DNA from 3 places in the Blautia sp. ZXY-1-B12 genome. Region 1 is predicted to be linked to each of the others. Evidence: a T-box and tRNA genes for the amino acid it is inferred to sense, from the RefSeq annotation. Region 1 holds a T-box; the other regions hold tRNA genes.
The links. The T-box of region 1 lies ahead of thrS (threonine--tRNA ligase). A T-box ahead of a tRNA ligase gene usually reads a tRNA of that ligase, here a tRNA-Thr.
Positions count from the first base shown of each region.

Region 2: it has a tRNA-Thr gene. The T-box ahead of thrS (threonine--tRNA ligase) is inferred to sense a tRNA for this amino acid. The anticodon was not compared.
Region 3: it has a tRNA-Thr gene. The T-box ahead of thrS (threonine--tRNA ligase) is inferred to sense a tRNA for this amino acid. The anticodon was not compared.

Region 1 is NZ_JBWJVP010000176.1:4,291-16,411, forward strand. It holds gene AC075L_RS09760 (methylenetetrahydrofolate reductase) at 1-498, shown strand, start outside; partial or broken gene AC075L_RS09765 (carbohydrate ABC transporter permease) at 616-789, opposite strand; gene thrS (threonine--tRNA ligase) at 935-2,896, opposite strand; T-box leader at 3,061-3,288, opposite strand; gene hisC (histidinol-phosphate transaminase) at 3,436-4,491, shown strand; gene AC075L_RS09780 (COG2426 family protein) at 4,507-5,007, shown strand; gene rho (transcription termination factor Rho) at 5,446-6,843, shown strand; gene rpmE (50S ribosomal protein L31) at 7,032-7,235, shown strand; gene AC075L_RS09795 (DUF1385 domain-containing protein) at 7,310-8,278, shown strand; gene prmC (peptide chain release factor N(5)-glutamine methyltransferase) at 8,275-9,240, shown strand; gene prfA (peptide chain release factor 1) at 9,233-10,309, shown strand; gene AC075L_RS09810 (nucleotidyltransferase family protein) at 10,390-11,307, shown strand; partial or broken gene AC075L_RS09815 (phosphohexomutase domain-containing protein) at 11,439-12,121, shown strand, end outside.
Region 2 is NZ_JBWJVP010000221.1:225-8,647, forward strand. It holds gene AC075L_RS14635 (ABC transporter permease) at 1-299, opposite strand, end outside; gene AC075L_RS14640 (ABC transporter ATP-binding protein) at 296-1,486, opposite strand; tRNA gene AC075L_RS14645 (tRNA-Thr) at 2,121-2,193, opposite strand; gene glgB (1,4-alpha-glucan branching enzyme) at 2,254-4,554, opposite strand; gene AC075L_RS14655 (carbohydrate kinase family protein) at 4,808-5,782, shown strand; gene AC075L_RS14660 (helix-turn-helix domain-containing protein) at 5,925-6,953, shown strand; partial or broken gene AC075L_RS14665 (hypothetical protein) at 7,059-8,423, shown strand, end outside.
Region 3 is NZ_JBWJVP010000275.1:209-12,329, reverse strand. It holds gene AC075L_RS19480 (aspartate kinase) at 1-228, shown strand, start outside; gene AC075L_RS19475 (ATP-dependent DNA helicase) at 586-2,943, shown strand; gene AC075L_RS19470 (serine hydrolase) at 3,074-4,567, shown strand; gene AC075L_RS19465 (sn-glycerol-1-phosphate dehydrogenase) at 4,750-6,024, shown strand; gene ispF (2-C-methyl-D-erythritol 2,4-cyclodiphosphate synthase) at 6,027-6,509, shown strand; gene cysS (cysteine--tRNA ligase) at 6,537-7,946, shown strand; gene AC075L_RS19450 (Mini-ribonuclease 3) at 7,931-8,410, shown strand; gene rlmB (23S rRNA (guanosine(2251)-2'-O)-methyltransferase RlmB) at 8,407-9,144, shown strand; gene sigH (RNA polymerase sporulation sigma factor SigH) at 9,299-9,898, shown strand; tRNA gene AC075L_RS19435 (tRNA-Thr) at 10,012-10,083, shown strand; gene AC075L_RS19430 (Uma2 family endonuclease) at 10,725-11,234, opposite strand; partial or broken gene AC075L_RS19425 (glutamate--tRNA ligase family protein) at 11,637-12,121, shown strand, end outside.

The DNA of each region.
Region 1 (12,121 bases):
CTTCACACAGTGAAGCTTCTGGAATCCGGTGTGGATCTTGGCGGAAACGAACTGGTTGGTGAGCCGCCAAAATTCTCCAAGGGTGCTGTTGTATCTCCATGCAGCGATTCCGTTGACGCACAGCTTGCAAAAATGGAAAGAAAAGTAGCTGCAGGTGCAGAATACTTCCAGACACAGGCAGTATTTGAGCCGGAGAAATTCATCAAATTTATGGAAAAAGCAAAACAGTTCGGAAAACCTGTACAGGTTGGTATCATCATTCCGAAGTCCGCTGGAATGGCTAAATTCATGAACAACAACGTTGCCGGCATTCATGTTCCGGACGAAATGCTCGAGGAACTGAAAGCAGACAAAGAAAAGACAAAAGCAGGTATCACAGGTGTTGAGATCGCTGCACGTATCATCAAAGAGTGCAAGCCATACTGTCAGGGTGTACATATCATGGCACTTGGTTGGGAATCCAAGATCCCGGATCTGCTGAAACTGGCTGAGATTTAAGAAAATAAAACTCTGAGCTGTAAACAGTAACATCATTACAGAACAGTACTGTAAATAATTAAAAAAGCTGTCTGGCTTCCGGAGGTATCTGCATCCGGAACAGACAGCTTTTTGTATTTAACCCTTGACCGCACCTGCGGAAACACCTTCTACAATGAATCTGGAAAGAAGAATGTAAACAATGATGACCGGGAAGATGGAAAAGGCGATCATTACATACACCTGTCCCATGTCGAATTTCAGAAAGTCTGCGCTTCGAAGCTGTGCGATCAGCACGGGAAGTGTTTTCTTTTATTTGATTCGGTTAAAATGCTGATATTTTGAGGAAAAAGTGAAAGAATAATAAAACAGGGCTGTCGTATGAACCAAAAGTTCATTGACGACAGCCCTGTTTTTAACAGAAATAACAGTTTCTGTACTTATCTGAAAGGGAAGATTATTTATTCTCTTCCTGTACTTCAATTTTGCGGATTGTTTTATTCTTGATTTCTTCTTTGATCGCTGCAAGGAAATCACCAAGGTCTTTCATTCCTTCATCACCGAGGTAACGGCTTCTTACGGAAACCTTGCCTTCTTCTTCCTCTTTGGCACCGACGATGAGCATATATGGAACTCTTGCAAGACGTGCTTCACGAATCTTGTAGCCCATTTTCTCGGAACGCTGGTCAACGGAGCAGCGGATTCCGTTTTCTTTTAACTGTGCTTCCACTTTGGCGGCATAGTTGTGGAATTTCTCAGAGATCGGAATTACACGAACCTGTTCTGGGCAGAGCCAAGTCGGGAACATACCTGCATATTTCTCAATCAGCCATGCCAGTGTTCTCTCATAGCATCCCATGGATGTACGGTGGATGATGTATGGACGCTGTTTCTCACCATTTTCATCGATGTAGTACATATCAAACTGTTCAGCAAGAAGAGCATCCCACTGGATCGTGATCATTGTATCTTCTTTTCCGTATACATTTTTGGCATTGATATCAACCTTAGGTCCGTAGAATGCAGCTTCTCCAACATCCTCTGTAAATGGAATGTTCAGTTCTTCAAGCATCTGACGGATATGAGCTTCTGTCTGATTCCACACTTCTGCATCACCGATGTATTTCTCTCTGTTGTTAGGATCCCATTTGGAAAGGTGATAGGTTACGTCCTCCTCTACACCAAGAACCTGCAGACAGTACTGTGCAAGTGCGATACAGTCTTTAAATTCTTTTACCATCTGGTCAGGTCTTACGATCAGATGACCTTCGGAGATCGTGAACTGACGCACACGTGTCAGACCATGCATTTCCCCGGAATCCTCATTACGGAACAGAGTGGATGTTTCACCGTAACGAAGAGGCAGATCACGATAGCTGTGCTGTTCTGCTTTGTATACATAGTACTGGAATGGGCATGTCATAGGACGAAGCGCAAATACTTCTTTGTCTGTTTCTTCGTCGCCGAGAACGAACATGCCCTCTTTGTAATGATCCCAGTGTCCGGAAATCTTGTAGAGGTCGCTCTTTGCCATTAACGGAGTTTTTGTTCTGATATATCCGCGTTTTGTTTCTTCGTCTTCAATCCAGCGCTGAAGCTCCTGCATCATGATTACACCGTTTGGCATGATAAGTGGAAGTCCCTGACCGATTACATCTACAGTTGTGAAGATTTTCATTTCACGTCCAAGTTTATTGTGATCGCGTTTTTTTGCTTCTTCCATCTGTTCCAGATGTTCTTTTAACTCATCCTTGGAAGCATAAGCTGTTCCGTAGATACGTGTGAGCATTGCGTTCTTTTCACTGCCTCTCCAGTAGGCGCTGGAGGAGGAGAGAAGCTTGAATGCTTTTACACCCTTTACGCTCATAAGGTGAGGACCTGCGCAGAGGTCTGTCCAGTCTCCCTGGGAATAGAAAGAGATTTCGGAGCCTTCCGGAAGATCTTCGATAAGTTCTACCTTGTATGGTTCATTTTTCTCCTGGAAGTATGCGATGGCATCTTCTCTTGATTTTGTGAAGCGTTCAATCTTAGCGCCTTTTTTGATGATCTTTTTCATTTCTTTTTCGATTGCATCCAGGTCATCACGGGAGAATGGAGGGCAGTCGAAATCATAGTAGAATCCTGTATCAATAGAAGGTCCGATAGCAACCTTTGCATCCGGGAATAAGGTCTGTACTGCCTGGGCAAGTACGTGGGATGCTGTATGGCGGAGAACTGCAAGTCCTTTTTCATCTTTTGCTGTCAGGATGTTTAATTCGCAGTCACTGTCAATAACTGTTCTCAGGTCTACAACTTCTCCGTTTACTTCTCCTGCACAGGCAGCACGTGCAAGTCCCTCGCTGATGTTGTAAGCAATGTCGATTACGGATTTTGCTTCAGCGTATTCTTTTTTTGAGCCGTCTTTTAATGTTACGATCATGATGATTATCTCCTTTACGTTAGTATGGATTTGTTATAGTTGCTGTTCACTGTTGATATCCCACGGAGCGTGTTGTTGAGAACGGAGTGAACAGTAACAGTTTTTTGTACTGCGAAGGGGTAAAAGAAAGAATAAAAAAATCCCCTACAGTACGGTTAAATACTGTAGGGGACGAGATAACATTACTCGCGGTTCCACCCCGGTTGTTCTGATACATTACTGATGGATAAATCATCTGATCAGAACCGCTTCATTCGATGGTAACGGAATCACCGGACTGTATTAAAGTCACTCAGAGGTGGTCTTCGGCTGGTTCGCGATGAAATGCTTGCACCGGTATACATTTCTCTCTGTAACGTTCCTCAGCGTACTCTTCTCTTCAACGTTTTGATCCTTCTTATCTTTTCTGCCGCCTATTATAAACTTGCAAAGTGGGTTTGTCAATCAGTAAAATGCAAAAAGTTGATTTACGAAAATAGAGATTAATGTTATACTGACGAAAGTGAAAAACAATAAAAAACATGAAAGGAATCAGATAAATGAGCAGATGGGAAGAAAATATACGTAAAGTAATACCATATACACCAGGCGAGCAGCCCAATCAGCCGGATATGATCAAGCTGAATACCAACGAGAATCCGTATCCGCCGGCACCTGGAGTGGAGAAGGCGTTGAGGGAGATGGATACAGATACTATGAGACTTTATCCGGATCCTACAGCAGGAGAACTGGTACATGCCATTGCAAAGAATTACAGGCTGAAGGATGAACAGGTTTTTGTGGGAGTAGGTTCCGATGATGTGCTTGCCATGAGTTTCCTTACATTCTTTAATTCACAGAAGCCGGTTCTTTTTCCGGATATCACATATTCTTTTTATGATGTATGGGCAGACCTGTTTCGCATTCCATATGAGAGACCGGCACTGGATGAGAACTTTCATATAAGGAAGGAAGATTATTTCAGAGAAAACGGAGGAATTGTATTCCCGAATCCGAATGCGCCGACAGGTGTGGAGATGCCGCTGGAGGAAGTGGAGGATATTATCCGCCATAATCCTGATGTGATTGTGATCGTGGACGAGGCTTATGTGGATTTTGGTGGTCAGTCGGCGCTTCCATTGATTGAAAAATATGACAACCTTCTGGTCGTACAGACATTTTCCAAGTCACGTTCTATGGCTGGGATGAGAATTGGTTTTGCGTGTGGAAATGAGAAACTGATCAGATTCCTGAATGATGTGAAGTATTCTTTTAATTCTTATACTATGGACCGTACAGCGATTGCTGCAGGTGTGGCGGCAGTTGAAGATAAAGCATATTTTGATGAGACATGTAATAAAATCATAGAGACAAGAGAATGGACAAAGAAAGAATTGAAGGCACTGGGATTCTCTTTTCAGGATTCTATGTCTAACTTTATTTTTGCTACGCATAAAACCTGTCCTGCGAAAGAACTTTTTGAGGCATTGAGAGGGCAGCATATTTATGTTCGTTACTTCCAGAAGGACAGAATTGACAATTTCCTTCGTATCACAGTTGGAACAAAGGAAGAAATGCAGAAATTTATTGATTTTTTGAAGGATTATCTGAAGTAAAAGTTAGGAGGTTTTATGGAAGCACTGGTACATTGGTTCTCGCAGAATCTGTCACAATATATTTCACCGGAAGGGGCAGTTTTTATTATTTCAATGATTCCGCTTTTGGAACTCAGGGGAGGATTGCTTGCAGCATCCTTACTTAAGATATCGGCTGCAAAGGCAATTCCACTGTGTATTGTTGGAAATATTATTCCTATTCCGTTTATTCTGTTGTTTATCAGACAGATTTTCAAGGTTTTAAAAAAGACGAAACTCTTTCGGGGACTTGTTATGAAATTGGAAGACAGGGCAATGAGAAAAAGTGATCAGGTAAAGAAATATGAGTTTTGGGGACTGATGCTGTTTGTGGGAATTCCGCTTCCGGGAACAGGGGCATGGACAGGATCTCTGATTGCATCTCTTCTGGAAATTGATATTAAGAAGTCCTCTCTGGCAATTTTTTGTGGCATTATTATGGCAACTGTCATTATGTATATTGTTTCTTATGGATTAGTGGGAAATCTGGTACATTAATTGTCTTCTTAAATAAGTGTTATTAATATCTGATTTACCGGAAATCCGGGGACATATTTTATGTCTCCGGATTTCTGCTTTTATGTCGATAATATCAGTTTTATGACGTATAAAACAGCTTGCCAATAATAAAGATTTGGAATAATATGGTATTGTCAATTATGAAGAAGATGTGCTAAGATAAATATAAAGATACCGGTGTGCAGACAGGATTACTACAGGAATTAACTTGTCGACACAGGAGCAGGAGTATAATTTTCCTGCGATATGCATTGCTGCAGATCTGATATTCGTGTCACTTCAGACAGATTATCCCACTAACTGTTACAGGAAAAGTTAATAAAGAATAAATTGCTCAGATACATAGGAAGTCAAAAAAACAAAAATAAAAATAATTATCAATATTAACAATCAAAACAAAAAGCAGAGGATTATTTTATGAGAGAAAAGTATGAATCATTATCACTGGCAACTTTAAAGGATTTGGCAAAAGCCAGAGGATTAAAAGGGGTTTCAGCATTGAGAAAACCGGAATTGATCGAGAGAATGCTTCACGAAGATGAACTGGAAGGTGAGACAAAAAAACAGGAAACAGTCCGGGAGAAACCGCAGCAGAGTGAAGTGGAAGGTAACGGAGAGAGAATCCCCCAGTATAACAAAACACTGGAACGTACACAGTATCATGCCCCGGCAGAGGCAGTACAGCTTGACAGTGGAGAGAGAGCAGACGGAATCCTTGAGGTACTTCCGGATGGATATGGGTTTATCCGATGTGAGAATTATCTTCCGGGGGAAAATGATATTTATGTATCACCTTCTCAGATACGCAGATTTAACCTGAAAACAGGTGATATTATTAAGGGGAATATCCGTATCAAAACACAGGGAGAGAAATTCAGTGCCCTGCTATATGTGACCTCTATCAACGGATTCCATCCCAGTGAAGGGCAGAGACGATATAATTTTGAAGATATGACACCGATTTTTCCAAATGAGAGACTGATAATGGAAAGACCGGGCGGCACAGTTGCCATGAGGATCGTAGATCTGATCAGCCCTATCGGTAAAGGACAGAGAGGAATGATCGTATCTCCTCCGAAAGCCGGTAAGACAACTTTGCTGAAAGATGTGGCAAAGTCTATTCTGAGAAACAATCCGGACATGCATCTGATCATTCTTCTGATCGATGAGCGTCCTGAGGAGGTTACAGATATCAGGGAGGCCATCTGTGGCGATAATGTGGAAGTCATTTATTCTACATTTGATGAGCTTCCGGAACATCATAAACGTGTGTCTGAAATGGTAATAGAACGTGCACGTCGTCTGGTGGAACATAAAAAAGACGTTACAATTCTTCTTGATTCTATTACAAGACTGGCAAGGGCATACAACCTGATCATACCGCCCAGCGGACGAACTCTTTCCGGTGGTCTGGACCCGGCGGCTCTTCATATGCCGAAACGCTTTTTTGGTGCGGCCAGAAATATGAGAGAGGGCGGAAGCCTTACTATTCTTGCTACAGCGCTTGTGGATACGGGAAGTAAAATGGATGATGTAATTTATGAAGAATTTAAGGGAACCGGTAATATGGAACTGGTGCTTGACCGAAAACTGCAAGAAAAGCGGGTATTCCCTGCAATTGATATCCAGAAATCCGGTACAAGAAGAGAGGATCTGCTGCTGAGTAAAGAAGAACAGGAAGCGGTTTACATTATGCGAAAAGCCCTCAATGGAATGAAGTCAGAAGATGCGGTAGAACAGATCCTGAATATGTTTACCCGTACAAAAAATAATGCTGAATTTGTGCAGACTGTAAAAAAACAGAAGTTTATCTGAAACGTTGTAAAAAAACAGTTACTGTTCGCTCCGTTCTCAGTAACAAAAATATTAAATAAATTTTAAAATAAATTTTAAAATAACTTGCATTCCATGGGACGATATGTTATACTCATAAAGCTGTTTAATAGTAAATTCGTCAAATGAATACGAATAGAAAATAGAATCTTTACAGAGAGGTGAAAATCATGAGAGAAGGAATCCATCCTAATTATTATCAGGCAACTGTAACCTGCAACTGTGGTAACACATTCGTAACAGGATCTACAAAACAGGACATCCACGTAGAAATCTGCTCTAAATGTCATCCATTCTATACAGGTCAGCAGAAAGCAGCTCAGGCTCGTGGACGTATCGATAAGTTTAATAAGAAATACGGCCTGAACAAATAATCAGAATATAGTAAGAATTGAGAAGGTTGAGGTTGGGAAATCTCAGCCTTTCTTGTTTCTTTGGGAGAAATATAATGAAATCATCGAACATCGGCGGTCAGGCTGTAATGGAAGGCATTATGATGCGCCATAAGGATAAATATTCCATTGCTGTCCGCAGACCGGACAATGAGATTGAATTAAAAGTAGAAGATTACAAATGTGTATTCGGAAATGCAAAATTTCTCAAATATCCACTGATCCGAGGTGTGGTAAGCTTCGTGGATTCTCTGGTGGTCGGCACAAAATGTCTGATGTATTCAGCGGAGATCGCAGGGGATGAGGAGGACGAAGAGGATAAGCAGAAGAATGCTGCTCTTTCAGAAGAGGAGCTTGCTGCAAAAAAGGCAAAAGAAGATAAGCAGTTCAAATGGCTGTTATATGTGACAGTTGCTGTCTCGATCGTGGTATCAGTTGCCGCCTTTATGTTGCTGCCATACGCCCTTGCAAGTCTTTGCAGAAGGGTTGGCGCTTCGGAATTTGCAGTTACAATAGTTGAGGCATTTGTAAAGCTTGCATTGTTTATGGGATATATGCTTCTGATTTCCAGAATGAAGGATATTCAGAGAACATTTATGTATCATGGAGCAGAGCATAAGTGCATTAACTGCGTGGAACATGGACTGCCGCTTACGGTGGATAATGTTCTTGCAAGCTCCAGACTGCATAAGAGATGTGGAACCAGTTTTCTGTTTCTGGTTATGCTGGTCAGCATTTTTCTGCATTTTATTTTTGTATTGGTTCCATTTTACTGGGTGAGACTGTTTGGAAGACTTCTTATGGTGCCGGTTGTAGCAGGAATATCTTTTGAGATTATTCAGTGGGCTGGAAGATCAGACAGCAAACTTGCTGACTTTTTCAGTAAACCGGGTCTGGCAATGCAGAAACTTACAACTAAGGAACCGACAGCAGATATGGCAGAGGTTGCGATTAGGGCTGTAGAGGCGGTTTTTGACTGGAAAGCATATCTGAAGGAAGAATTTGGAGTTGAAGCAGAACAATGAACGGAGAAACTCTGACAGGATTATTAAAAAAAGGACAGATGATCCTTGCACAGGCGGGGATTAAGGAAGCCGGGCTGGATGCCTGGCTTCTCCTGGAATATGTCACAGGAAAAAGCCGGGCGTATTATTTTGCATACGGAGAAGAAAGTGTCACAGAAAGTGTTGCTGAAAGATATCTGGAACTGATCAGCAGACGTGCGGGACACATACCGCTGCAGCATCTGACGCATCAGGCTTTTTTTATGGGGCATGAATTTTATGTGGATAAGAATGTACTGGTACCCAGACAGGATACGGAAACACTTGTGGAGTCCGCTCTTGAATGCATGAAAGCTGTGAAAAATCCATATATTCTTGATATGTGTACAGGATCCGGCTGTATTCTTATCAGTATTCTGAAGGAGAGAGCTGATGCACACGGAACAGGCGTGGATCTGTCAGATGAGGCACTGAAAGTGGCTGTGCGGAATGCACGGACACTGGAAGTGGCAGAGCATGCGGAATTCGTACAGAGTAATCTGTTTTCTGAAATGCAGAACATTGTGTACGGAACAGAGTATATGAAAAGGACTGCTGTAAAAGATACTGTAAAAATGACAGAATGCGAAAATAGTAATAGAAATTATAGCAGAGCTTATGATATGATTATATCAAATCCGCCATATATTCCTACGGCGGAAATTGAAGATCTTATGGATGAAGTAAAATTGCATGATCCGCGTATGGCGCTGGATGGTATGGAAGATGGACTTTATTTTTACAGGGCTATCACGAAACAGGCACAGGATCATCTTGTTCCGGGTGGCTGGCTTTTGTATGAAATCGGATGCAGCCAGGGAGAAGATGTGGCAGCTCTTTTGCGGAAATATAAATTTGAAGATATTGAGATAAGGCAGGATCTGGCCGGGTTGGACCGGGTGGTTCTGGGGCGAAAGAAATTACAGGAGGATAAATATGTTTGATAAATTAGACGATCTGCTCATTCGTTTTGAAGAGGTGCTTAATGAGCTTGGAGAGCCGGGAGTTACCGATAATCAGGAACATTTTCAGAAGCTGATGAAAGAGCAGAGCGATCTGCAGCCGATAGTAGATGCTTACCGGGAGTACAAGAAAAACAAAGAAACAATACAGGACAGTCTTTCCATGCTTGAGGAAGAGAAAGATGAAGATATGCGGGAAATGCTGAAGGAAGAACTGTCTGAGGCAAAGAAGAATGTAGAGGAACTGGAGCATGAACTTAAGATCCTTCTTCTTCCGAAAGATCCTAATGATAACAAGAACGTTATTGTGGAGATCCGTGCAGGTGCAGGTGGGGATGAAGCTGCCCTTTTTGCAGCAGAGATTTACCGTATGTATGTGAAATATGCAGAATCCCGCCGCTGGAAAACAGAAATGATGAGTCTCAATGAGAACGGAATCGGCGGATTTAAGGAAGTAACATTTATGATCACAGGTGCAGGTGCTTATTCCAGACTGAAATATGAAAGTGGTGTACATCGTGTACAGCGAGTTCCGGAAACAGAATCCGGCGGACGTATCCATACCTCTACCTGTACAGTTGCTATTATGCCGGAAGCAGAGGAAATCGATTTCCATCTGGATATGAATGACTGTAAATTCGATGTGTTCCGTGCATCCGGAAACGGTGGACAGTGTGTCAATACAACAGACTCTGCTGTGCGACTGACACATATTCCTACCGGAATCGTAATTTCCTGCCAGGATGAGAAGTCACAGCTTAAGAATAAAGATAAAGCACTGAAAGTTCTTCGCTCCCGTCTGTATGAGATGGAGCTTGCCAAACAGCATGATGCTGAGGCTGAGGCAAGAAGAAGCCAGATTGGAACAGGTGACCGTTCAGAGAAGATCAGAACTTATAATTTTCCACAGGGCCGTGTGACAGACCACAGAATCAAACTGACACTGCACAGACTGGAGAATGTTCTGAACGGGGATCTGGATGAGATCATTGACAGTCTGATCGCAGCAGATCAGGCAGCAAAATTAAGTAATCTTCAGGATGCGGAATAGAATATTGCGGAGAGGGTATGTGACAGAAGATGACTGAAAAAGTATTGATATGAGAGAAGAATGTCAGGAGGAAAATATTTATGCAGAAAACAGCACTTGTAATTATGGCGGCAGGAATCGGAAGTCGTTTTGGAAAAGGAATCAAGCAGCTTGCACCGGTGGGAACATGTGGAGAGATTATTATGGATTATTCCATCCACGATGCGCTGGAAGCCGGATTTAACAAAGTAGTGTTTATTATCCGTAAAGATCTGGAAGAAGAGTTTCGCAGAGTGATCGGCGAGCGTATTGAGAAAATTACGGAAGTAGAATATGTATTCCAGGAGCTTGATGATCTGCCGGAGGGATTTACGAAACCGGCTGACCGCACGAAACCCTGGGGAACCGGACAGGCTGTACTTGCTGCAAAGAAGGTTCTGGATGAGCCATTTATTGTTATCAATGCAGATGATTATTATGGAAAAGAAGCTTATGTGAAGGTGCATGATTATCTTGTGCAGGAACAGCAAAAGGACGGAAAACTCCACATCTGCATGGCCGGTTTCAGGCTTGGAAATACATTGAGCGATAATGGAAGCGTTACCAGAGGAATCTGCCATATTGAGAATGGACAGCTTACAGGTGTGACAGAGACGCATGATATATTTAAGACTGCCACAGGTGCAGAGTCAAGAAATGCGGACGGAAGTGTGCAGGAACTGGATGTAAAGGATCTGGTGTCCATGAATATGTGGGGACTGACGCCGGACTTTATGGAGGTCCTCGAGAAAGGATTTGCAGAATTTCTCAGTGGACTCGCACCGGAAGATACAAAAAAGGAATATCTGCTTCCGGAGTTAGTTGACCATCTGATCAAAAATGAAAGTGCTGAAGTTGATGTCCTGGAGACAAAGGATACATGGTTTGGTGTAACCTATCAGGAAGATAAAGAAACAGTAATGAGAGCATTTAAAAATCTTACAGAAGCGGGTATATATCCTCAGGGACTTTATCAATAAGTTAAGCAGATATCTGCAGCTTTCGCAGGAGACATGTCTGATCTGATTAAAAGCAGTTTTGGGTGTGATCCGGGAAATACAGTATGCAGTGCAGAAACAGAGGATATTGTAAAAAGTAAAGGAGAGCAATTATGGGAAAATATTTTGGAACAGATGGATTTCGTGGAGAAGCAAATGTTAAACTGACAGTAGATCATGCATTTAAGGTGGGGCGCTACGTAGGCTGGTATTATGGAAGAGACCATAAAGCTAAGATTGTTATTGGAAAAGATACAAGAAGAAGCAGTTATATGTTTGAATATGCACTTGTTGCAGGTCTGACAGCGTCCGGTGCAGATGTATATCTTCTTCATGTAACGACAACCCCAAGTGTTTCTTATGCAGTACGTACAGAGGATTTTGACTGTGGTATTATGATCTCCGCAAGCCATAATCCATTCTATGATAATGGTATCAAACTTCTCAATGGAAACGGACAGAAGATTGAAGCGGAAGTAGAAGCAAGGATTGAAGCATATCTGGATGGCCTGATCGAGGATCTTCCTCTGGCAACCAAAGAAGATATTGGACGCACTGTGGATTTTGCTTCAGGAAGGAATCGTTATATCGGACATCTGATTTCTATTCCAAGCAGGGATTTCAAAGGCATTAAAGTAGGGCTTGACTGTGCAAACGGAAGTTCTTCAGCTATTGCAAAGAGTGTATTTGAGGCACTTCAGGCAAAGACTTATGTGATCAATAACCAGCCGGATGGTACAAATATCAATACAAACTGTGGCTCTACCCATATTGAAGTCCTGCAGAAATATGTTGT
Region 2 (8,423 bases), on a different contig from region 1:
CTGTGCTCCGGCAGCCTCGCCATGAAATACCCGAACGGATAGCCGATCAAAGCGATCACTATCGTACTGGTAAATGCCAGCTTCAGTGATTCCACAAATGTATTCAGGTATACAGGTTCCAGAATATTTCTGTAATTGTCCAGCGTAAATTTCCAGGTCACCCCAAATCCTCTGGAGGGCGTAGCAAAACTCAGCGCCACCATATAGACAAGGGGGCATACCACAAACACAATGGTAAAAATATACAGTGGAAGTGCCATCCATGCAGAACTGTCAGAACGGTTTCTACGCTTCTTCATGAATGTCCTCCCTGTCTACCAGTACTGCATCTGTCGGCAGAAAAACTGCATCTCACTGTCTGGCCTTCTGCTACGGATGCGTCGATTCCGTATCTGCTGGCGATCAACTGTGTACCATCACTCAGCTTCAGAGTTACACGAAGCTGACCTCCTGCGAAGTTCTTCTCTGTAACAGTCGCCTGTAAACCCGATATACTATTCGTATCATGTATATCCGAAATCCCGCCTGCCACACTTATATCAACAGTGTCTCCGTTATCTGTACCGGTATCACCGATTGCGGCAGCTTCCTGCAACAATATATTTTCACTTCTCACAGCCAGAGTTACGTTCTCTCCTGCTGTAAGGTGCTGTTTTGCCCCTGTATTCTGCTGACTTGTTTCAAGCTTTACAATTACCTTGTCATTTCCAATTTTTACGATTGCATTCTCTCCCTGAATACTCTCTGCAACTCCATGCAGGATATTCGCATTTCCTACAAATGTTGCCACATAACTGGTCTTTGGATGATTATAGATTTCATCCGGTGTTCCGATCTGCTCAATACGTCCGTCCCTCATCACCGCAATCCTGTCAGACATGTTGATAGCTTCTTCCTGATCATGAGTGATATAGATAAATGTAATTCCCAGTTTCTTCTGCAGATGCTTCAGTTCTATCTGCATCGCGCGGCGAAGCTGCAGATCCAGTGCTCCCAGCGGCTCATCCAGAAGCAGAACTTTGGGATTATTCACCAGTGCTCTCGCAATGGCAACTCTCTGTTTCTGACCGCCCGAGAGTTCGGAAGGCTTTCTTTTTTCATATCCTTCAAGCTGCACCAGTTCCAGCATCTGAGAAACTTTTTTCCTGATCTCACTCTTAGGAACTTTTTTCAGTTTCAGACCATAGCCAATATTCTCCGCAACATTCATATGTGGAAAGAGGGCATAATTCTGAAATACTGTATTCACATCCCTCTGGTTCGGCTCCAGACCTGTCACTTCCCTGCCATCCAGCCAGACACTTCCTGCATCGGGCTGTTCCAGACCGGCAATGATTCGCAATGTTGTCGTCTTGCCGCATCCCGAAGATCCCAGCAAAGTAATAAACTCCCCTTTACTGATCTCAAGACTGATATTATCCAGAACTGCTTCGCCTTCTGTAAAACTTTTCTTTATCTCCTTCAGTTCAAGTGAAACCTCTGCCAACTATACTCAGCTCCTTTCATATAAAAAAGATACCTCTTTATACTAAAAAAGATACGAAACCACGCGTAAAAGCTCTCGCCCCTACATCGGTTTATGCCAATGCTGACGCCTGTTACAGTGCCAGTCTCTGCATGGTTTCGCATCTGTATATGTCCATTTTTCCAATTATAGATATATCCGGTCCGTCCTGTTCCATCCAGTCTGCGTGCACTCCTGACCATGATGTCCACATAAGAAAACCGGAAATCAACCATTCTTCTTGATAGATTCCCGGTCATTATTTATTTGGTATAATCCAAAAGTTATATTAAAGGATAGGCCCGAGATTGTCAAGTAAATTTGTTACTGTTCACTCCGTTCACAGTAACTTAGCCAAAATTCATTCCAGATTGCCTGCGGCAATGGAATTTTGGCTTGTATGTCTCGGGATTTTTGCATATTCATGCCAAAACACCTCGCGGGATAGTGGCGTGTGGACAGTAACGTAAATTTCTCTTTACAATCATTTCAATTCCTACCGGCAATTTTAAGGTACTCACCATACGAACCTCCATAAAAACATAAAAAATCCACTATACTCTGCTTTTCAGTATAGCGGATTTTCTATAAAATTACAATTGCCCAATATCTTTCAAGCTGAAAATGAGACTCGAACTCACGACCCCTTCATTACGAGTGAAGTGCTCTACCGACTGAGCTATTTCAGCTTATGCTGTAATCTGTCAGAAATTGATAATTCTGACAGCCACAGCATTTAGTTTATAATATTATTTCTTCTCTGTCAAGTCCTTTTTGACCGGTATTTTCTCCTCCGTTTTATTCACTATTTGGGGTGCTTCTTTTGTCACCTTTTTCGTCACCGGTTTCACTGCAGTTTTTACAGCTGCTTTTGTTTTCCCGGCAGCCTTTCGTACAGTTCTTGTCTTGGTGATGGATTTCTTGATCTGGCTGTGCTCGGCAGCAGGCTTTTTCTCAATTTCTTCCGGAGTGCAGGTAAAGACTGCCACGCCAAGTGCCGGAAGCTTTACTGTGATGGAATACTCTCTCTCATCACACTCAGCCTTCTTCGCTGCTTTAACTCTCGTATTTACTACACCATTACCACCGTACTTTTTATCATCACTGTTAAAGATTTCTTTATATTTGCCGGCAAAAGGAACTCCCACATTGTAGTTTTCATATGGGATTGCCGCGAAATTGCAGACAGCCAGAACAGTTTCTTCCGGTTTCTCTGTCTTTCTCATGAATGCGATCACATTCTCCTCATACTTCATCAGCTGAACCCATTCAAATCCATCATATTCATCATCCAGCTGATAAAGTGCAGGATGAGCAAGATACATATTATTGAGGTCTTTGACAAATACTTCCAGTTCCTTTGGCATATCTTTATCCGGTGCCATCATCTTGCATCCCGGATGAAGCATCATATAAGCATAAGCCTCTCTGATCTGCGCATTCTTCTGTTCTTCACTTCCCGGCAGCTTATCCGCGAAATCCTTCAATGTACCAACATCCCTGCTGCCAAGCGTCAGAATATAATGTTCGCAGTATGCATAGAGCATGGACATAGTCAGCTGATCATGGTAATTCTTTCTCTCAATAGGATCCTTGCTCAAATATTCAAGCAGATCTTTTGTCCATCCGCCACTCCACTTATAGTCAAATCCCAGATGGTCATTCTCCACACTGTCTGTCAGCTCCGGCCAGAGTCCGTTCTCCTGAGCAACTAAAAGCAATCCGGGATTTCTCTCCTTTATCACAGAATTCAGATGCTTCAGAAATTCCAGAGCATCCAGATTTTCATTGGTTCCGTAAATATTAGGTGTCCACTCTCCCGGATTTCTGCCATAATCCAGATACAGCATGGCATCCACATCGTCCATACGCAGACCGTCAGCATGGTAGACCTCAGCCCAGAAGCAGGCATTGGAGATCAGGAAATCTTTCACCATCGGGCTTCCGTAATTATAGAGCAATGTTCCCCAGAACGGATGAATGGCCTCTGCCGGATTCTGTCTCTCATAAAGAGGTGTTCCGTCAAATTTCTCCAGACCGGAGGCATAACGCGGGAACTGTGCAGGTGTCCAGTCCAGAATCACACCGACCCCCGCCTGATGCAGCTCATCTACCAGCTTCTGAAAATCCGCCACGCTTCCAAATCTGGAAGTAGGTGCATAATATGCATATGTAGAATAACCACCTGTAATATCATCCAGATATTCCATCACAGGATGGAGTTCCACATGGGTAAAATCTTCCTCTGCCAGAAATTCCACCAGTTCCTCAGCGGATTTCCATTCCTCCAGAGATGTTTCATATATAGAAACCGGCTGTTTCCTGTCATCAAATCTGTGACGCTCTTTCATCCAGTCTCCGTCATTCCACTGAAAAGCACTTACATCTGCTACAACAGATGCTCCCTCAGGATCATGGTCTGCACTGTTCCCATAAGGATCAGCCTTTAACAGAACTTCGCCGCCTTTGACTTTAATTTCATATTTATAATGTGTCCCTGCCTCTACCCCGGGTACAAACAGCTCAAAGATACCGGACATAGGCATACGATGCATAATAGTCGCACGTCCGATCCATCCATTAAAATCACCTGCAATATTTACACTCACTGCGTTCGGAGCCCAGACAGCAAAAAGAGTACCTTTCACTCCTTTAATCTCCATTGGATGAGCGCCCAGCTTCTTATATGCCTCATAATAAACACCTGCGCAGAAAGCCTTCTCCTCTTCCTCTGTGATCTGGCATGGAAAAGCATAGGGATCATAACATTCTGTCTCTGTCTCTCCCATTTTTATAAGAAATCTGTATTCCGGCACCTTGCGTACAGGAAGCAATACTGCAAAATATCCGGCCTCGTCCTCTTTCTCGCAGACATAGGTTTTCTTTCCGCTGATCACACTGACTTCTTCTGCATCAGGAAAAAATCCCTGAATAAGAACTCCGTCCTGTGTGATCCTTGGTCCCATCACATCTCTGGGAGCAGTTTCCTCTCCATACACAATAGCTTCAATCCTCGGCCAGTCCATATAGCCGTATACTTTTTCGTCCATAGCTGCGTTACCTCCCCGATTGTCAGAAATACGATGATCGGTTACCCTTACCGGCAGCGTATTTATGGTACATTAAACGTCACCTGTAAACAATAACAAATCAAGTTATGTTTATTTTAGCATCTTTGCACAAAAAAATAAAGAAAATTGTTTGACAAATTCCCTTTCCTGCGCTAAATTTATGTTATTAACTATGGAAAGAATCTTGTTCCGGATACTATGCTTCTTTCCATCACAACAAGGAGGATACAAAATGGGAAACAAAGCCTTTGACGTAACCGCATTAGGCGAATTATTGATTGACTTTACTGAAAACGGAAGCAGCGCACAGGGGAATCCAATGCTGGAAGCCAATCCGGGCGGTGCTCCATGCAACGTGCTTGCAATGCTTGAGAAGCTTGGCAAAAAAACTGCATTCATCGGCAAAGTCGGAAACGACATGTTCGGAACCCAGCTTAAGAATGCCGTAGAGGAAGTAGGAATCGACACCCGCAATCTTGTAATTGATAACGAAGTACATACAACACTTGCATTCGTACATACCTATCCTGACGGAGACAGAGATTTCTCCTTCTACCGTAACCCGGGTGCAGATATGATGCTCACCAAGGATGAAATCCAGGAAGACCTGATCAGAGATTCCAGAATCTTCCACTTCGGAACTCTTTCTTCCACTCACGAAGGAGTACGCGAAGCAACCCGCTATGCCATCGATGTTGCAAAAGAAGCCGGATGTATCATCAGCTTTGACCCGAATCTTCGTCCGCCATTATGGAAATCTCTGGATGACGCAAAGGCAGAGATCGAATACGGCCTTGGCAAATGCGATATTCTGAAAATCTCAGATAACGAAGTTGAATTCCTGTTCGGAACTACAGACTATGACAAGGGTGCCGCACTTCTGAAAGAGAAATACAACATTCCGCTTATCCTTATCACACTTGGAAAAGACGGAAGCCGCGCTTACTACAAAGACATGAAAGTGGAAGCTGCTCCTTTCCTTCAGGAAAAGACTATCGAGACAACAGGTGCAGGCGATACCTTCTGCGCAAGTTCCTTAAACTATGTTCTGGAACATGGCCTGGACAATCTGACAGAAGAGAACTTAAAAGAACTGCTCACATTCGCAAATGCGGCAGCTTCTCTGATCACCACACGCAAGGGTGCTCTTCGCGTTATGTCCACCAAAGAAGAGGTTCTTGACTTTATGAAATCAAGAGGATGTTAATTTATATATTTCCTTAACGGACAATAATGAAGCCCGCTGCACTGCCAGACAGGGCTTCATTTTAATTCCTACATTTACACCGGACTGTTTACGCTGATACCGGTTCCGGTTTGTTACTATTATATAAGGATGTGTTTTTACAATGAATTCATCAGATAATTTTCAGGATTCTGCTCTTTCCCGTCTTATGCCCTTGATGAACAGTTCTTTTACTCCCGGACAGGCACAGGCTACTGTGGATAATTTTCAGGATCCGGATCAACGGCAGATTGCACAGGCTGAATTATATTATTTCTCAGGACGTGCAGAAGAATGCAGAAATATTGCGGAACTTTATCTCCAGGACAAAGATCTCTGTCTGCGCCTGTCCGCAGCACTTTTATATTCTTTTTCCAATCTTACTCTGGGCAATCCATCTGCTTCCAGAATGGGATTCAGAAATATTCAGGAATGTCTTCTTGTTGCAAAAGACAGTTCTGCACCAAAAGGAGCCATGGCTTCCTGTGTTTTCGCCAACTATCTGGCCATGGTACTGATGCATCTTCCCACAGACGGACTTCCTCCTCTTCAGGATTTTCTGCCATCTTTACCTTCCGGGCTTCGCGCTTATGCTGTTTATGTCCTCGCTCATAACGCTTATCTTCACAAAGAATATAAACGGGCGCTGGGATTATGTCAGTCTGTCTTTCTGATGCTTGACGGCTGCTACCCTGTTGCCATGGAATATCTCTACTGCGTGATCATTATGTGTCTGATCAACCTGAAGCAGCAGGATGAGGCCAGAGAAGCTCTGATAAAAGCATGGAACATGGCAAAACCGGATGGATTTCTGGAACCGTTTATCGAATATCATGGGTTGATGCTTGGACAGATTGAAGCCTGCATCAAACCTGCAGAACCGGAGAGTTACAGACAGCTTTCCCAGGCAGTTATTGCCTTCAGTCGTGGTTGGATGGCTATTCATAACCCACAGCTTCAGTCCTCTGTTACAGATAAACTGATGCCTATGGAATACTCCATAGCCATGCTCGCAAGCAAAGGCTGGACCAATCAGGAAATCGCAAAACAACTGTCTCTGTCCCCCAATACGATCAAACATTATCTTTCCCGCATTTTCCATCTGCTAGGTATAGAAAAACGCGAAGAATTGAAACCATTTGTAAATAAATAATGGCAAAAAGGCACTTTTTTGCCTTCTAACGGGCATTATATAATTTCATTCCATGATGTATAATATCCCTATAAACATATATTTTATAACAGGGAGGCGATCTTTATGAGAAAGAAATTATTAGCCGGGGTTATGGCACTTGCACTGTGTTCCACAAACATGCTCCCCCAGGCTATATTTGCGGGGGAATTTACTTCCGGGAATCTGGAAGAGGTAACTGAAGAAACTCCTGAAATCTTTACAGATGAGGAGCAGGATACGGCAAAAGAAGCATCTGAAGATATTTCCGTATTCAGCCCGGAAGATGTTCCTGCATTCAGCGACGAAACAGAAAATGTCCTGGCAGCTGCACAAGGTGAGGGAAATGGCGAAATTAATCTATCTAACAATTCCAAAGTTAATAATGGAATCTATAAAATTGACGCTGCAGGAACATACAAATTTACCAGTAACAATCAGGTAACCGCAAACCGAATTGTAATTCAAAATATCAATTCAAATCAGGGTAAAGTTGAAATTCACCTGAACAACTTAAATATTAACACTTCTAATGGTCCTGCTTTGTATATTATGGATAGTGTCAAAGTCGAAGTCCTCATATATTTACAAGGTAACAATGAATTGATAACGACTAACAAATCTTCTGCAGGTTTACAGAAGAACAATAGCTCATTACTTACAATAAGTAATGAGCCAGGCAAAGATACCGGATGTCTAGATGCGTCAAACAAAGCTATGGACCAACCTTATCCGTTTTCGTCAAAACTGGAACCGGCTGGTTATGGTGCCGGAATCGGCAGTGGCATGAATGAGTCGTTTGTCTCTAATATCGTTATTTCAGGTGTCTCTGTAACAGCAAGTTCCACTTCTGGCGCTGGTATCGGTAGTGGTTTGGCTTCAAATGCTGGTATCAGTGGCAATTGCTCTGATATTACTATTTCTAATAGCACTGTGACTGCAACTTCCACTTCTGGCGCTGGTATCGGTAGTGGTCAGGCTTCAGGTAATGGTATCAGTGGCAATTGCTCTAATATTAATATTTCTAATAGCACTGTAACTGCAACTTCCATTGATGGCGCTGGTATCGGTAGTGGTCGGGCTTCAAGTGGTACAGGTAGTGATACCAGCGGCAATTGCTCTGACATTACTATTTCTAATAGCACTGTGACTGCAACTTCCACTTCTGGCGCTGGTATCGGTAGTGGTTTGGCTATTGGTGGTGAAGATAGCTCTAATACCAGTGGCAATTGCTCTAATATTAATATTTCTAGTAGCACTGTAACTGCAACTTCCACTTATGGCGCTGGTATCGGTAGTGGTCATACTTTAGGTGGTGCAGGATGCACTAATACCAGTGGCACTTGTTCTGATATTTTTATTTCCGGCGGATCAGTAAAAGGTTCTTCCATTGGCTGTATTCCTCGTCAGTCTCAGAACGGAAGCCAGCTATATCTGTGTGAAATTTCAAAT
Region 3 (12,121 bases), on a different contig from region 1:
GTAGAAATGGAATCTGACCTTGCACTGATCGCTGTTGTAGGACGTGGTATGAAATCCACCAGAGGTACAGCAGGAAGAATCTTCTCAGCACTTGCCCATGCAAATGTAAATGTGAAGATGATCGACCAGGGTTCCAGTGAGCTGAATATCATTATCGGTGTGGAGAACAGAGATTTTGAAACTGCGGTAAAGGCAATTTATGATATCTTTGTAATTACCCAGATCTAATTGAGAATTGCAGGAGCTCCTTCACAGCGGAGCAATTTGTGGATATGATGTTTACCAATCATAGGATAAATAAAATAATGGACCGTCAGAAATCAGCATAGAGATTTCTGGCGGCTTTTTATATTATAGGAAATTACTCTGTAATGTTCCTATAACATAAAAAAGCCCTCCGGGCAGGATCGCACTGCGACGGAGCGGAATTATGTCGCTGAAGCGACCTGTTGCAGGCGGAGAATCCTGCAAGCAGGATTCTTTCTTGAATTCAGGAGTTTTTACATGATGATGAATTCTGTGTTATAATGAACGGACGATGTTGGGTAACTATTTGGTAGCTATTGTTGCGTGAGGTGTTTTGATATGGATAAGCCGGTGGTTCGTATTTCCGTCAGAAATCTGGTGGAGTTTATATTAAGAAGCGGGGATCTTGACAACCGGGGAGGATCTTCTGACAGAGAAGCAATGCAGAAGGGCAGCAGACTGCACAGAAAAATACAGGGCAGGATGGGAAGCCATTACAGAGCGGAGGTCTCTCTTAAATATAAAACAGAATATGAAGATGTAAGTATCCAGGTAGAGGGCAGAGCTGACGGAATCTTCACAGAGGATGGACAGTGCTGGATCGATGAAATTAAGGGTGTTTATGCAGATGTCAGTCAGTTGGAAAAGCCTGTGGAGGTTCACCGTGCACAGGCAATGTGTTATGCCTGGATCTACGCACAGGAGCAAAAAACGGAGAAGATCGGAGTGCAGATGACATATGGGAATCTGGACACAGAGGAGCTTAAGTTTTTCAGAGAAGAATATACGCTGGAAGAACTCAGACTGTGGTACCAGAATCTTTTGGACAGGTATCATAAATGGATCGCATACCAGCTTGCATGGAAAAAAGAACGGAATGCGTCCATGAGTGATCTGGAGTTCCCTTTTGAATATCGTGAGGGACAGCGAAAAATCGTATCCGGTGTATATCACACTATATCCACAGAAAGACAGATTTTTGTCCAGGCACCTACAGGAGTAGGAAAGACCATGTCCACGATCTTTCCTGCAGTGAGAGCAGTTGGTGCAGGGCTGGGGGAAAATATTTTCTATCTTACAGCAAAGACCATTACCAGGACTGTGGCTGAAGAAGCTTTCTCCATATTAAAGGAGCATGGACTGAAATTTAAAGTGATAACCATTACCGCGAAGGAAAAGCTGTGCTTCTGCGATAAAACAGAATGCAATCCTGAGAACTGTCTGTGGGCGAGAGGACATCTGGACAGAGTGAATGATGCTGTTTTTGAACTGTGGACCACGCAGGACAGCTATGACAGGGATACTCTGCTGGAATATGCGAAGAAATGGCAGGTGTGTCCCTTTGAAATGTGCCTGGATCTGGCAGTCTGGGTGGACGCTGTGATCTGTGATTATAATTATGTATTTGATCCCAATGTTTATCTGAAAAGATTTTTCGGGGAGGGTACTTCCGGAGAATACATTTTTCTGATTGATGAAGCTCACAATCTGGTGGACAGGGGAAGGGAAATGTACAGTGCTCATGTGGACAGAGCGGATGTACTGGAGGCGAAGAGACTGGCCGGGGATTACAGTAAAGGTCTGGTGCGAGCACTGGAAAAAGTGAACAGACAGCTTCGAATTCTGGAAAAGGAGTGTACAGAGTATGAAATCCTGCCAAATCCCGGAGCAGTTTCCCTGGGAATGCTTCAGGTGATGGGGGAGATGGACAAGCTTCTGGAGGAACTTCATGGAAAGGAACTTCCGGAGCAGTTGCTGGAATTTTACTTCTGTGTGAGAGATTTCCTGAACATTGATGAACTTCTGGATGAAAATTATGTGGTTTATACAGAAATGGGAGAAGGGGGAAAGGTGATTCTGCGGCTTTTCTGTGTAAATCCTGCAGCAAATATTCATAGATGTCTGGAAAAGGGAAAAAGTGCGGTTTTCTTTTCTGCGACTCTGCTTCCCATGGATTATTACCGTACACTTTTAAGCACCAGAAAGGATGACTATGGGATTTATGTGACTTCTCCTTTCAGGCAGGAGAACAGGTGCATTCTCACAGGACGGGATGTGAGCAGCAGGTATACCAGAAGAGGATATGAGGAATATCACAGGATCGCATCTTACATTGCCAGAACTGTATGGACAAGAAAAGGAAATTATATGGTATTCTTTCCTTCTTATAAATTTATGGAAGATGTTCTGGAGGTGTATGAGAATGAGTTTTCAGCGGAATGGGTTCGCTGTATTTCGCAGACATCGGGAATGAATGAGAGGGAGAAAGAGGAATTTCTGGAGGAATTTTCTGCATCAGAGGGAACACTGGTGGGATTTTGCGTAATGGGCGGGATTTTTTCAGAGGGGATTGACTTGATGGGAGAGAAGCTGATCGGAGCGATCATTATAGGAACCGGTCTTCCTCAGATCGGAACAGAAAGGGAAATCCTCAGACAGTATTATGATAAAAAAGGTGTGAACGGATTTGATTATGCATACAGATATCCGGGGATGAATAAGGTGCTGCAGTCAGCCGGGCGTGTGATCAGAACCCAGGAGGACACAGGGATCATACTTCTGCTGGACGAGAGATTTGCAGGGAAAGATTACAGGAATCTATTTCCTGCTGAGTGGTCTGACAGGGGAAACTGTACTTTAAATACTGTGGAAGAACAGCTGGGAAGCTTCTGGAAGAGGATCAGAGAAAAGAACTGAACTGAACACTGATACTGAGATTCTGGTCTTTGCTGGAAAAAAGATAAAAATCTTGCTATCCTGAATAAAACAATATATACTTTGCTTACTGTGAATGGGATGTGAAAAGAAACCGTAAAAGGAGTTTTGCATGAGAAAAAATAGACAAACAGCGAAATATTATATTAAAAGTTATATCATAGCCGGAAGTCTGGCCGGAGCCATTTCCATGGCACTGGTTTTGCCGGTTCCTGTTATGGCTGCACAGCAGAGTCTTGCATCTGTCACCGGGCAGGCACAGATTCAGCCAATGGGAGACGGAAGCGGGAAATATATGATGAAGAGTGACGGATTTTACTGTCTGGATGTGAATGGCGCCGGAAGTACCCAGGCGGAGATCCATTATTTTCAGGATTATGAGATAGACGGAACTGTATTTGACGGATATTATTACCATGATACAGATGGGAAATTCAAAGCCTGCAGTCCTCATATGGAGCATCTGAAAGGTGTTGCAGTGTTTGGGGATAAGACAGATGAGGAAGCTGATACACAGAATGCCCAGGAGGCAGAGAAATTTGACGGATATTACTTTGTGAACAATCTGGGGCGTCTGTCAGCAGCACCGCAGGTAAGGTATATTGACAATCTGGCAATAGACGGGATTACTCTGAACGGATATTATTATTTTGATGAAAATGGCAGACTGGTAACCGAGCCTGGCATCCATTCACTTGAGATGGACTGTTATGAAATGAATTTTGACGGGAGCTATTATTTTGGCGGTACAAATGGCGCCCTGCTTCAGGAAAGCACAGTGACGGATGATGGTTTTATTGTGGATGATACGGGAAAGATCGTGAATATGGATGATCTTGGGATGGATAATCTGAAGCCTCAGCTTGAGAAGATGCTGTCCGGATATCAGGGAACCTGGAGTGTTTATGTGAAAGACCTTAATGAAGAAAAGGAAATCCTGATCAATGATACTTCCCTTTATTCTGCAAGTCTGATCAAAGCCTTTGTAATGGCAAAGACATATGAGGACATGGAGCAGGTAAAGGCAGATGAGGCAAAGAAATTAAATACTGCAGATACAAAAACTGTAGATGTAAAATTAAATGACCTGCTGTGGAATATGATCACAGTCAGTGACAATGAATCCTGCAATGAACTGGTGAAGCTTCAGACAGATTCCCTTGATTTCAAAAAAGGTGCGGAGGATATTAACAAATATCTGGAAAAAGAGGGCTATACAGAGACAAGTGTGCAGCACACCCTCCATCCTGCAGCATCCGCACAGGAGAGTCTGGGTGGCAGAAACATGACTTCTGTAAAAGATTGCGGCACTCTGCTTGAAAAAATCTACAAGGGGGAATGTGTCAGCAAAGATGCATCAGAAGAAATGTTAAATCTTCTGTCAAATCAGGAAAACACCTGGAAAATCCCCCAGGGACTTCCGGATGGAATAAAATCTGCCAACAAGACCGGCGAGACAGATCAGGATCAGCACGATATCGCAATTGTCTATGGCGAAAAGACAACTTATATCCTATGTGTGATGTCTGAAAACTGCCCGGAGAGTACGGCGGTGACGAACATACAGAATATTTCAAAGATTGTATATAATTATTTGAACCTGTAGCCGCCAGACCTGCGCGGAATGATTGATTTTTATAGGAAAATCATGTATAATACCAACGAACTATGCCTATAGAAAAAAAGTTTAACCGAATCAGGTTGTGAAACAACTATTCAATTATGAGCAGATAGTCAAACGGATGATTTTATCCGCTTGATTCAGGAAAGTCAGGAGGAAGAATTTAAATGCGAGTTGATGCGGACGATTTTGCCCGACCTTGCAGCTGCGGCAGGGAACACCAGATTGCAGTGAAAGAGATTTTGATAGAAGCCGGAGCTGTAGAGAAGCTTGAAGAAGAGATGTCAGAGGGAATGCTCAGAGAGTACATATCCCCGCTGGTCATCTGCGATACCAATACCTATGCAGCAACAGAGGAACTTATGGAGGATATCTATGACAGGTGCCAGGTACTTGTTCTGGATGCAGAGGGACTTCAGGCAGACCGGCATGCAATAAAAATTGTGGAGAACAACATGGAAGAGGACATTGACCTGATCCTTGCAGTAGGAGCAGGCACGATCCATGATATCAGCCGTTATATTGCACATAATTACAAAGTACCTTTCATTTCAGTGCCTACCGCAGCAAGTGGAGATGGATTTGTAACAACAGTAGCAGCAATGACCCTGGATGGAGTAAAGAAGACTGTGCCTTCAGTAGCTCCGATCTGTGTATATGCAGATACAGATATTTTTTCAAAAGCACCACAGCGCCTGACTGCAGCCGGGATTTCAGATCTGATGGCGAAATACATCTGTCTTGCAGACTGGAAGATCGCGAACCTGGTCACCGGAGAGTATTTTTGCCGCGAAACTGTAAAGTTGGAAGAGAAAGCGTTAAAAACTGTGAAATCTTCGATTCAGGATATTACAGAGGGAGAGGAAGATGAATGCGAACAGCTTATGTATGCATTGATTCTTTCCGGACTTGCAATGCAGATGATTGGTAATTCAAGGCCTGCGTCCTGTGCAGAGCACCAGGTCACACATCTGTGGGATATGGAAGTGATCAATGGTCCGCTGGATGCACTCCACGGAGAGAAGGTTTCTGTAGCAGCACTTCTTGTACTGGAAGAATACAAGCGTATCGCTGCAGCCATCACACAGGGACGATGTCACGCAAAACCCTATGAGAATGAGGACGAGGAGCTTCTGAAAGAAACTTTTGGAAAAAAAGGACTTCTGGAAGAAATAAGAAAAGAAAACGAGCCGGAATTGTTAGAAACTATTTCACCCCAGCATCTGGAAAAATGCCTGAACGGGATAGAGGAGATTATTGATGAGCTTCCCAGTGAACAGACTATGTTCCGTTTGCTGGAGAAAGCCGGATGCGCGAAAACCGTTTATGATATCGGACTCGATGAATCGGCTGTTTTGCCAAGCCTCAGACTTGCTCCTTATACAAGGAGACGGTTAAGCTTATTGAGAATCAGCAAGATGCTGGATATAAGAGGAGAATGATTATGCGTGTTGGAATGGGATATGATGTACACAGGCTGACCGAAGGCAGAGATCTGATCCTGGGTGGTGTGAAGATAGACTGGGAGAAAGGTCTCCTGGGACATTCAGATGCAGATGTACTGATCCATGCAGTTATGGATGCACTTCTGGGAGCAGCAGCACTGGGCGATATCGGAAAACATTTTCCTGATACAGACCCTGCATATAAAGGGATTTCCAGTATTCTGCTGCTGGAGCATGTGACGAAGCTTTTGAGAGAACACCACTATGAGATCGGAAATATAGATGCAACGATCATTGCACAGAAACCAAAGATGGCACCTCATATTCCACAGATGAGAGCCAATATGGCGAAAGCAATGGGAATCAATGAGTCTCAGCTGAACATTAAGGCCACTACAGAGGAAAAACTGGGATTTACGGGAAGAGAAGAAGGAATTGCGTCTCAGGCAATCTGTCTTCTTAATGAAAGAAAAGAGAGTTAATGATAGAGAAAACTGGAGGAATAGAACATGAAACTTTTTAACACACTGACACGTAGAAAAGAAGAATTCGTACCTCTCGAAGAGGGAAAAGTTCGTATGTATGTCTGCGGTCCGACTGTATACAACCTGATCCATATCGGAAATGCACGTCCGATGATCATTTTCGATACCGTACGCCGATATATGGAATACAAAGGCTACGAAGTGAATTTTGTATCCAACTTTACAGACGTTGATGACAAGATTATTAAGAAGGCTATCGAAGAAGGTGTAAGTGCGCAGGAGATTTCCGAGCGCTATATTGCTGAATGCAGAAAAGATATGGACGGCATGAATGTGAAGCCTGCAACAACTAATCCGCAGGCAACACAGGAAATCGACGGAATGATCAGTATGATCCAGACTCTGGTTGATAAGGGATATGCTTATCCGGCAGCAGACGGTACTGTTTATTTCAGAGTTAAGAAGTTCAAAGAATATGGCAAACTTTCGCACAAGAACCTGGATGATCTGCAGTCCGGCTTCCGTTCTCTGCAGGTATCCGGTGAAGACCAGAAAGAAGATTCACTGGATTTTGTTCTCTGGAAACCGAAGAAAGAGGGAGAACCATCCTGGCCTTCACCATGGTGTGATGGACGTCCGGGATGGCATATTGAGTGTTCTGTTATGGCGAAAAAATACCTTGGTGATGAGATTGATATCCATGCAGGCGGAGAAGACCTGATCTTTCCTCACCATGAGAACGAGATCGCACAGAGTGAATGCTGCAACGACAAAATCTTTGCAAAATACTGGATGCACAATGCATTCTTAAATATTGATAACAGAAAAATGTCCAAGTCTCTTGGAAACTTCCGTACTGTTCGTGAAATCAGTGAACAGTATGACCTGCAGGTGCTTCGTTTCTTCATGCTGAACGCCCATTACAGAAGTCCGCTGAATTTCAGCGCAGATCTGATGGAAGCTGCAAAGAATGCATTAGAACGTATCACAGATGCAGCAGCAAACTTAAAGGACAGAAAAGCAGCAGCACAGACAGAAACTGCAACAGATGCAGAGAAAGAACTGCTTGCACAGGCACAGGAATTCGTAAAGAAATTTGAAGAAGCTATGGATGATGATTTCAACACAGCAGATGCACTGGCAGCAATTTTTGAACTGGTTAAATTTGCAAATACAAATGTATCAGAGGCAAGTTCCGCAGAATTTGCAGGAGCACTTCTTGACACAATGGTGAAATTATGCGATGTACTTGGTCTGAAGGCTGTGAAAACAGAAGAAATCCTTGATAAAGAAATCGAAGACCTGATCGCAGAGCGTCAGGAAGCAAGAAAAGCAAAGAATTTCGCAAGAGCAGATGAGATCAGAGATGAGCTTCTGGCTAAGGGAATCATCCTTAAGGATACCCGCGAGGGAGTAAAATGGAAGCGAGCTTGAATAATATGAGTGAGACAAACGGGCTTAATGAAGAGAGTTTAAGTAGTTTGAAAGGTTTGCTTAATCAGGTATTTCATTTGGAGGATAAAGACTTACGAACCTATTCTCCGCTGACATTGGCGTATATCGGAGATGGCGTCTATGAACTGGTGATCCGCACGATCCTTGTAAAAAAAGGCAACTGTCCGGTAAACCAGCTTCACAGAAAAGCCAGCAGTCTGGTTAAGGCAGGAACTCAGTCTTCCATGATGGAAGTGATTGAGCCCATGCTTACAGAGGAGGAACACAGCGTTTACAGAAGAGGAAGGAATGCTCATTCTCCTACAATGGCCAAACATGCAACTATGGCAGACTACCGCAGGGCAACAGGGTTTGAAGCTCTGATGGGCTATTTATATTTAAAAGATGATTTCAGCAGGATCATAGAACTGGTCCGTGTAGGGATCGGAGAGGATAAGATATGAGTGAACAGATAGAAGGACGCAATGCGGTTCTGGAAGCCTTTCGTTCCGGCAAATGTGTAGATAAGCTTTTTATCCTGGACGGATGCCAGGACGGACCGGTCCGCACTATTGCCAGAGAGGCAAGAAAAAAAGATACGATTATTAATTATGTGGCAAAAGAACGTCTGGATCAGTTAAGCGAGACAGGCGCACATCAGGGCGTGATCGCTCAGGTGGCAGCCTATGAATATGCAAGTGTAGAAGATATTCTTGCGAAGGCAAAGGAAAAAGGAGAAGATCCCTTTATCTTTATCCTGGATAATATTGAGGATCCTCATAATCTTGGTGCGATCATCCGTACAGCAAACCTTGCAGGTGCACATGGGGTGATTATTCCCAAGAGAAGAGCAGTTGGACTGACTTCCACAGTTGCCAAGACTTCAGCAGGTGCATTAAACTATACACCTGTTGCAAAAGTTACCAATCTGGGACATACCATCGATGAACTGAAAGAACAGGGCATGTGGTTTGTATGTGCAGATATGGGCGGTGAAACCATGTACAATCTTAACCTGACAGGTCCGATCGGCGTAGTGATCGGCAATGAAGGTGAAGGTGTAAGCAGACTGATCCGTGAGAAGTGTGATTTCGTGGCATCTATTCCTATGAAGGGTGACATTGATTCCCTCAATGCATCTGTGGCAGCCGGAGTACTTGGATATGAGATTGTACGTCAGAGACTGCAGAAGAAATAAGTTTATCTCAGTCTGAGATAAAGGCTTCGTGAGGATGTGCAGCGATTATTAAGAGGAATTTTTGCAGCAGAAAATTATTCCACAATATTGTTATGCTATAAGAAGCCCTCTGGGCGAATGATAGAGATTTTCAGAAAACGGAAGGGTTAAATTGATGAAACAGTATGACGGAATTAAAGATGAAGAATTAATTTCCCGTTTCAAAAACGGGGAATCAGAAATCCTCGACTATCTGATGGAAAAATACAAGAACATGGTCCGCAAGAAAGCAAGGACCATGTTCCTGATAGGCGGGGAGAACGATGACCTGATACAGGAAGGCATGATCGGACTGTTTAAGGCAGTCCGCGATTACCAGCCGGACAGGGATGCTGCATTCCAGACCTTTGCCAGTATATGTGTGGACAGACAGATCTACAACGCCATCCAGAGTTCCAACAGGCAGAAGCACCAGCCGCTGAATTCCTATATTTCCCTCAGCGAACAGGATGGGGAAAATGAAGAACATCTTGGAGATAACTGGGGAGAGAACCCGGAGTCTATCATTATTGACCAAGAGAATGTCCAGGATCTGGAGCAGGAGATAACAGCAACGTTAAGTCCAATGGAGAACCAGGTTCTTGAATATTATCTGGCAGGAAACGGATACGGAGAGATTGCCTGGATCATGGGAAAAACACCCAAATCCATAGATAATGCATTACAGCGTATCCGAACCAAGATCAGAGAGCAGTTGGAGCAATATCAAAAATAGAAAGATATCTGTATAAAACCCAAAAATAAAAATCAAAAAGTTAAAAATAGGGATTGACAATACAAACAAGTTCTGGTAGTATATTTAAATGTGAGCGGTAAATCCGACACAATGCTGATGTGGCTCAGAGGTAGAGCACTTCCTTGGTAAGGAAGGGGTCACGGGTTCAATTCCCGTCATCAGCTTGCTAAGAATGGCTTATTTACTGGGTTTGTGAGGTGCCAGTAAATCAAAGTTACTCAAAAAGTTACTCAAGATAATCAGGACATAGGTTCTGATTATTTTTTTTGTGCAATTTGCAGTTCCGGGATACTGCTCAGAATTGCAGTTTTTGTACTGAGACTCTTCCTATTCCTGAAGATGATTTTAGGATGATATACTCGAATAAACCCAGTATTATTTTATAAACTTCTAAGAACTGTTTGTACTTCCAGAATGACAAGAGATATGTTATACTTACAGTGTTGTCCAACCGATACCCGGCAACGGGAGGAGGTGAAGTCTATATGGAGAATCTTGCTGTTTCTTTTCTTGTCACCTTTATGGCAAGCATAGCTGCCTATTATGTTTGCAAATGGTTAGACGGAGATAAGTAGGGCAACACTAACCTGGCAGTTTCTTGTCTGCCATAAAAAATAAGAAGAAGCCCCCAGTATTCGCACTACTGAGGGCTTCATTCTTTTTGTCTACATGGACTTGCTATTTCTTTTCGCCTACTGGCATTATAGCATATGCAGATCAGGAAATCAATATGCAAGTGATTCTGAAACATTCTGAAACAAATAAAAAGAGTAAACTATTTCCTTGGTTTATGCCTTATTTTTCGTTAATATTCACCAATGTCGAACAGCTCGTCAAAGGTTATCTTCAGATTCGGAAACATAACCAGATGTAAATCTTCTTTATTCTGGGCTGTGACAGTCTTATAAAGATACGGATAACCAGTGCCATCTTCTTTGAAATCGAAGAGATAAATCTCTACAGATTTTTTTCTCCAGTCAACGATCCAATACTCAGAGACACCGACCTTGCAATAAATATCCATCTTTTCATGTCGATCATATTCTTCTGTGGCATTGGACAAAACTTCCATCACAAAGCGGGGAATGCCAGTGAAAGAAATGTTCTTACGGTCTCTCAGGTTACAGATGATTGATACGTCAGGAATGATTACTTTATCATCATTTTCACGCCATTCATACTGAACACCATCACCAAAGACACGACATAAGCTGTCTTTGATTTGGCTGCCGATCTTGATAACAAAGTTATTGATAACCATAGAATGTTCCAGGTAAGTTTTACTTAAATCTTCAATTGGTAGTGCATTACTCATATTGCCGCACCTCCTTGATATGTTGATATAATTATAATATTTTGCAAGATGTTAGTCAAGGATATGAGCTGCTGAAAGAGAGTGCAGATGAAGTCTGAGAGTTACTGTTCACACACCACTGTCCCGCGAGGTGTTTTGGCATGAATATGCAAAATCCCGAGACATACAAGCCAAAATTCCATTGCCGCAGGCAATCTGGAATGAATTTTGGCTACGTTACTGTGAACGGAGTGAACAGTAACGTCTGAGAAATATAAGGCCTGTCACTGTTGTGTAAACGGTTGACAGATGGAATTTCCAATGATAATATAAATTCATTCGACATAAAAAATATTCAGTTGTATTTTTTATATATAGATGTGTGAAAAAACAGTATAAAATACGACAACAGGAGGGAAGAAGATGGAGAACGAAACAGTTTCCAAAAATTTTATTGAGAATATCATTGATAAAGATTTAGCAGAGGGTGTTTATGACACCGTGCATACACGTTTCCCACCGGAACCGAATGGATATCTTCATATCGGTCATGCGAAATCTATTCTTTTAAACTATGGTCTTGCACAGGAATATAACGGCAAGTTCAACATGCGTTTTGATGATACAAACCCGACCAAAGAAAAGAGTGAGTTTGTAGAATCCATCAAGGCAGATATCAAATGGCTTGGTGCAGACTGGGAAGACAGACTGTTTTTTGCATCTGACTATTTCGGACAGATGTATGAAGCTGCTGTAAAGCTGATCCAGAAAGGCAAAGCCTATGTATGTGACCTGACAGCAGATCAGATCCGTGAATATCGTGGAACTCTTACAGAGCCGGGTAAAGAAAGTCCATACAGAAACAGAAGTGTAGAAGAGAACCTGCAGCTTTTTGAAGAGATGAAAGA